Regions from separate parts of the Thalassospira sp. MBR-102 genome, predicted to be linked through region 1. Evidence: riboswitches for the same ligand, from Rfam matches in the RefSeq annotation. Region 1 holds a riboswitch; the other holds the start of a gene.

Evidence for each region. A riboswitch is a leader RNA that binds a small molecule or an ion and turns the genes downstream of it on or off. The one in region 1 is predicted to bind cobalamin.
Region 2: it holds a riboswitch for cobalamin, as region 1 does, so the genes downstream of both, cobU (bifunctional adenosylcobinamide kinase/adenosylcobinamide-phosphate guanylyltransferase) here and ABIE64_RS01610 (CbtB domain-containing protein) in region 1, are expected to answer to the same signal.

What each region holds. Positions count from the first base shown of each region.
Region 1 covers NZ_JBEPTC010000001.1:332,125-335,332, forward strand. The annotation lists gene ABIE64_RS01595 (hypothetical protein) at 1-125, opposite strand, end outside; gene ABIE64_RS01600 (hypothetical protein) at 241-504, opposite strand; gene ABIE64_RS01605 (ArsR/SmtB family transcription factor) at 638-1,102, shown strand; cobalamin riboswitch at 1,222-1,435, shown strand; gene ABIE64_RS01610 (CbtB domain-containing protein) at 1,468-1,641, shown strand; gene ABIE64_RS01615 (CbtA family protein) at 1,645-2,328, shown strand; gene ABIE64_RS01620 (hypothetical protein) at 2,402-2,926, shown strand; gene ABIE64_RS01625 (DUF1636 family protein) at 2,927-3,208, opposite strand, start outside.
Region 2 covers NZ_JBEPTC010000006.1:188,279-191,486, reverse strand. The annotation lists gene cobN (cobaltochelatase subunit CobN) at 1-100, opposite strand, end outside; gene cobW (cobalamin biosynthesis protein CobW) at 191-1,231, opposite strand; gene cobU (bifunctional adenosylcobinamide kinase/adenosylcobinamide-phosphate guanylyltransferase) at 1,264-1,803, opposite strand; cobalamin riboswitch at 1,864-2,087, opposite strand; gene ABIE64_RS12700 (hypothetical protein) at 2,400-2,975, shown strand; gene ABIE64_RS12695 (histidine phosphatase family protein) at 3,052-3,208, opposite strand, start outside.

The DNA of each region.
Region 1 (3,208 bases):
ACAACCTCGCTTGGCAATTGTTCAAGCCCGGCTTCGGATTCCTTGCAATGGGCTGTAAGGCCGAATTCCCAATCCTTGAATTCCTGATGGAGCTTGGCGTGCTCCGGAAGGGGACGGGCTGTCATGGGAGCCTCCTTTTGCTTTTCCAGACAATTTCAATCTGGCGCGTAATCATGTCATCGATTTGCAATGAAAAGGCGATTTTGGGGCATTCTCTATAAAGGGCATAAAACCGGCAATTTACCTGCCAATCATATCGTTCCATGCTTTTTCAAGATTTGCGGTCGCCTTGTGGAACTGCTCTGCGGTGGCGTTGCTTGCGGCATCGCCTTCGGCCTTAAGCTTTTCCCATGCCTCATTCATCTCGTTATAGGGGCCGGTTACCTCTTTGGGCAGATTTCCGACCTGCATGTCGTTTTTCGCGCAGTAACCGGCAACATTCCGTTCCCAGCTGTCGTGGGACTGGCGCAGATTAAAAATGTCGAGTGCTGTTTGCTCTTGCATCGGTGTGTCTCCTTGTTCTGGTGGGCACTTTCGATGATGTGTCATACCTGTAACGTTCCCTGCGTGGCGGAGTTCCATGCACGCAAACATCAAGTCCCCTTGCCAAGCGATGCAGGGCGTGGAAAATAGGGGCATGTCACAAAGCAAAGCAAAATCCCGTAAAGTCGAAGTCACACCGGCCCGCCCGGTCGTGGTCAGCGCCAATAATGATGGTGACGGTTGTCATGAATGCGATACCGCCGCACGTCTTGGCCTTTCCACCGAACAGGGGGAAGCCGTAACGCGTGATGCGTCGCGCGCCACCGGTCATAACCTGTCGCTGCCCGATATCGAGGCGGCGGCGAAAATCTTTGCGCTTTTGGGGGATGCCGGGCGGTTGCAGCTTGTTCTGCGCTGCATGGAAAAACCGCAAACCGTTGGTGAACTGGCCGAGGCATCGGGCATGTCGCAGTCGCTTACCAGCCATCATCTGCGTCAGTTGCGCGATCAGCGCATTCTGGCGTCCGAGCGCAACGGGCGTCATATCTTCTATCAGATTGATGACGAACATATTTCCCGTGTTGTTCGAGATGTCTTTGCCCACGTCACACACGACTAAGCCACCCCCGCACTGATCTTTGCGGGCATTCCAGTCGCATATCGACAATCGGGCGAATATGTTCGGCAAATGATCACCCGGCCTGCGTGGTTTTCACATTGCACTTGCGCAAAATTACCGTCATAAACGGATGGCTTGGTTTTTCCCGCTCTGCTCGGGGTTGGGAAACGAAGAGGGAATTTGGAAAGCCGTCTGTTTGACGGTCAAAGCCAAAGCCGCCCCCGCGACTGTATGCGACGAGTGCCCGCCATCATACCACTTGCGAAAGCAGGGAAGGTCGGCGACGCATGAAGACCCGCAAGCCAGGAGACCTGCCAGGCATGGACCCGAACCGACTGTCGGGTGTGACAGCAAAGGAGATTTCTATGACCACGCAGACCGCGGCATTTGCCGTTTCGAAAAAATCCGTTCTTCTGCCGATCCTTGCCTGTGCCGTTTTCGGCATGGCGATTGTCTTTGTGACCGGCCACGTTCAGGCGGACCTGCTTCATGATGCGGCACACGATGTGCGCCACGCGACCGGCTTTCCCTGCCACTAAGTCATGTTCACACGCATAGTAACCAGCGCGTTGTTCGCTGGTGCTGCAGCGGGGCTTATTGCGGCCCTGCTACAGCTGTATTTTGTGCAGCCCGTTTTGCTGCATGCGGAGCTGTATGAAACCGGTGCCCTTGTGCATTTCGGCGGTGACGCGGTTAGCGCGCATCAGGATGTCGGCGGGATTGATCCGCTGCGTGACGGGCTAAGCATCCTGTTCACCATGCTGGTCTATACCGGCTATGCACTGATCCTGATCGCGGCCATGGCCTTTGCCGAAAATCGTGGTCATGTGGTGACGGCGCGCAATGGCATCATCTGGGGCATTGCAGGGTTTGTCATCGTGCATTTCGCACCGGGCTTCACCTTGGCGCCAGAGGTGCCCGGTGTTGCTGCGGCCGATGTCTATGAACGGCAAATCTGGTGGTTTGCGACGGTGGCAACCGCGGCACTTGCGGTTTGGCTGATCGCCTTTGGCCGGAACTGGCTGGCGTGGGGGGCGGCGGTTGTTCTGCTTCTGGCGCCCCATGTTATCGGTGCGCCGGAACCCGATCAGTTCAGCGGTCCCGTGCCGACCGAACTCGGCGCGCTGTTTGCTGCGCGTGCCTTTGGTATCGGGGCGGTGGCCTGGGTGTTGACCGGGCTGTTTGCCGGGCATTTCTGGCGGCGTGAAGCCGACCGGGAAGCGTAAAACGCAATCACATTGATCAGGCGCGGTATATTCCGCGCCTGTTTTCTTTCATTGATTTGCCTGGATAAACGTAATGCCACGTTCACTTGCTCTTTTCGGGATCGGGCTTGTTTTTGGCGGCGGGATTGGCTTTCTGGTGGCGGCGGGCAATGGCATCACCCTTGATGGTCATGACCATTCCGATCCGCGCGCGCATGGGGAAAGTGCCCATGGTGATACGCATGACACGATGAATGTCAACGGTGCCCATGCCAGCCATGATGCCGTCATTTCACTGCCCGATGCCGTTGATGCGCCAAGGCTTGATGTTGCCATTGCGCCCGATCCGGTCAGTGGCTGGAACCTGCATCTCTTGGTCCAGAATTTCCGTTTTGCCCCCGAACATGCCAGCAGTCCCCATATCCCGGGCGAGGGGCATGCTCATGTCTATGTTAACGGCACCAAGATCGCCCGCCTGTATGGCCCGTGGCTTCATATCGCAGACCTTCCAGCGGGTGATAACGAGGTTATCGTGACCCTTACGGCTAATGACCATAGCCAGCTTGCCGTTGGCGATAAGCCGCTGCGTCAGGCCATGACTGTTTCGGTTGCACCATAATCACAGGGCCGGGATACGGGCCTTAAGGCAAAATCGAAGACGTCCGCAGCCGCGTGCGTCTTCGATCCATCCATCCGGGGCGTTCAGATATTCCCGGCAGGTGGCAATGATATCGTCAATATCACGATGTGCCGATAATCCGGCAAAAAGATAACTTGCCCGCCCGGTTCCCTGAAGTGCAACCGATGTCGGGTCGCTGCATGATCCCATGCAGTCAACCTGCGTGATTTCAAACGTTTCGGGCAATTCCGCCTGATCAAGTGCCGTGCCTAACTGCCGCGC
Region 2 (3,208 bases), on a different contig from region 1:
CTGCTGCCGACAGGATAACGACATCGCCCGGGCTTTGCCCCAGATCGACGGCTTCGCTTCCATCGGTAACAAGTCCAGGCTGGGCGGCAAGCAGATGCATCGGAAATGTCCGTTTCTTTTATCGTGTGCTGGTTCAAGATCATCCGCCCGCACAACGTTGTCGACCGGATGATCTTACAATTTCAAAACGTCACGATGCCTTGATTGCCGCTTCGATGGCACCGCGATCCAAGCCATGCAGGCCGATCACCACCAGTTCCGACCGGCGCGTTTCGGTTTCGGCCCACGGCCGGTCGAAATAACGCTGGAACCTCTCACCAACGCCCTGAACAACCTGGCGCATCGGCTTGCCGGGAATATCGAGAAAACCCTTGATCCGCAGGACATCGAACTGACGCACGACATCAATCAGGCGTTTTTCAAGCACGGCCGCATCGTCAACCGCGTCAAGTGACACGACAAAGCTTTCAAAATCGTCGTGGTCATGTTCGTGACCATCGTCATGATGTGAGGGGCGGCTATCAAGATCGTCTTCGGCCGCCGCTCCAAGTCCCAGCAAAACAGCATTTTCGACCTTCGAATGCGCGGTCGCGATGATCTTGACCGATGGGCGTTTCAGCTCGGCCCGGATATCTGCCTCGACCTTGGCAACTTCGGCAGCGCTCAGCAAATCGGTTTTGTTCAGAACCACCATATCGGCGCAATGAAGCTGCTCTTCAAACAGTTCCTCAAGCGGGCTTTCATGATCAAGATTATCATCCGCCTCGCGTTGGGCCTGAACCGCATAATGATCATGGGCAAACAACCCGTCGCGCAATGCCGCCCCGTCCAGAACAGCCACCACACCATCTACCGTGACCCGTGAACGGATTTCCGGCCAGTTGAACGCCTTGACCAACGGTTTTGGCAGTGCCAACCCTGATGTTTCGATAACGATATGATCAGGCGGCGTGTCGCGATCAATCAGGCCCTTGATGGTCGGCAGGAAATCATCGGCCACCGTGCAACAGATGCAACCGTTTGCAAGTTCGACAACGTCGTCCTCGGCACATCCCGAAATGCCACAACCATTTATCACTTCGCGGTCCACGCCCAGATCACCAAATTCGTTGATGATCAGCGCAATCCGCTTACCCCCGGCATTTTCCAGCATATTGCGGATCATCGTGGTTTTGCCTGCACCAAGAAAACCGGTGATCACTGTTGCCGGAATTTTTCCAAGCTGTGCCATATTCAATTACCCTTAAATCTATGAATTCTGATCTATTTAACCGACATCGGAATGCCCGCAACCACAAGCGTCACCTGATCGGCAAGCTCGGCAATCCGTTGATGCAATCGTCCGGCATGATCGCGAAAGCTGCGCGCCATGGCATTTTCCGGCACAATCCCGAAACCGACCTCGTTCGAAACCAGAAGAACTGGGATATCCAGCTCCGGCAAAAGGTCGCAAAGCCGGTCAAACTCGGCCTCGATATCGCGATCTTCCAGCATCAGATTGGTCAGCCAAAGCGTCAGACAATCGACCAGTACCGGTTTGCTGCCGTCGCGATTGCAGGCAGACAGGACACCGAAAAGATCAAGCGGTTCCTCAATCGTTTGCCATATCTCGCCGCGCGATGATTTGTGAAGTTCGATGCGATTTGCCATTTCCTCGTCCCATGCCCGGCCGGTCGCGATATAAATACCGCCGCCTGCATGGTTGATCCGGTTTTCGGCAAACCGGCTTTTGCCCGATCTGGCACCGCCAAGGATCAGATGGATCCCGGCAAACTGGCTGTTATCAGCCATATTATGGGTCATAGCCGCCTTCCTTCGCTTTGACCTCCCACCGAGGCCGGATTGCGTTACCCCATATCCTTACGAACAGGGATACCGATGGCTGGTTTCCTGGCTGCGGGCATGAAAGCAATCCGCCTTCCCGGCATGTTGTCTGCAAATCAACATTACCGGTGGCTTGTGACATCACATCACCCGGATCACCCAACCCGTTACAGTTGCGGGGGCAGCACCGGCATCACACCGGTTTCCCATCACCAAACGGCAGCGCCGAACCTAGCAGCTTTACCCCCACGACCAAAGCCCAAACTCCGACCTAACCATAAGGTCAGTATTTGTAAGAATTGACTGCTTGTCGGCGGTTATTCTTTAGGAGAACATAATTTTGTCACGTTGGATCAGAGCCGACAAAAGCCGCCCGCGTGACCGCCGGACATTACAAAACAAACAAAGTCCGGATGCCGAAACCGCAAACGGTTTCGGAAAAACTTCTTGGGGTTAATTGGAAATTTGCTGATCAAATGGCAATTCATGAACAAATTCAACGAATTCGGAATCTGAAATCAACAACCTGGCAAACCGTATCACGCGAAGACATGTGGCGCGGGCTGCTGGATAGATTGAGCTATAATGATCAATCCTTTCCCGAATTCCTGCAACATCATGCTGTAAATGGTGAAATATCATTGGCGCGTCGTGATGTTCGAAACATTTATGCCAGCCGCCCGACCTGTGGTGTTGTCGCGACCATCATTTGGTCGCATGCGCGTGGCATCCGCGTAAATGCGCTTTCGCTTCTGGTCCGTGACCTGACGAAACTCGTGGAATTGTTCGAAAATGACGATTTCGACGAAGATCAAATGTCACTGCTTCTGGGCCAGCCTGGGATATCCATCCCGACCGCCAGCAAAATGCTTTCAGCCTGTGGTAAGAAATACAAAGGCAAACCCGCCGCCATCATCGACGACACGATCATTCAGGTTATTGAAGCACCGGAATTTGCATCCGACTTTACGGAAATCAACGAGCTTCGCGGCAAATCGCGCAGCCGGCCTATTCCTTACTACGAAGCCTATCTCGACGATGTCGCGTCAATCTGTGGCAGATACGATGTCTCTGCCGATATGGTAGATCGCTTTTTGTCGGAATATGCGCTTGTCGATGCGCAGGAAAACGATCAACGGAAATCCGCCTGAAAACTGATACCCTGTGTGGCATTTCATTCAAGCCCCACAGGGTATCGGCAGATGGGTACTGCCCAGTCCCCTTTTATCAGTAACGCAGATTAACCCCGGTCACCCGCCAGCCCGGCTGATCGACGCCGTTTATATGTTCGATCCGTGTCACGCCAAGCGTATCAATATGAAATGATAAGGCAGCCTCAAGCGACAGACCAAGCGCATTGGCAAGGGCCGCGCGCACCGTCCCG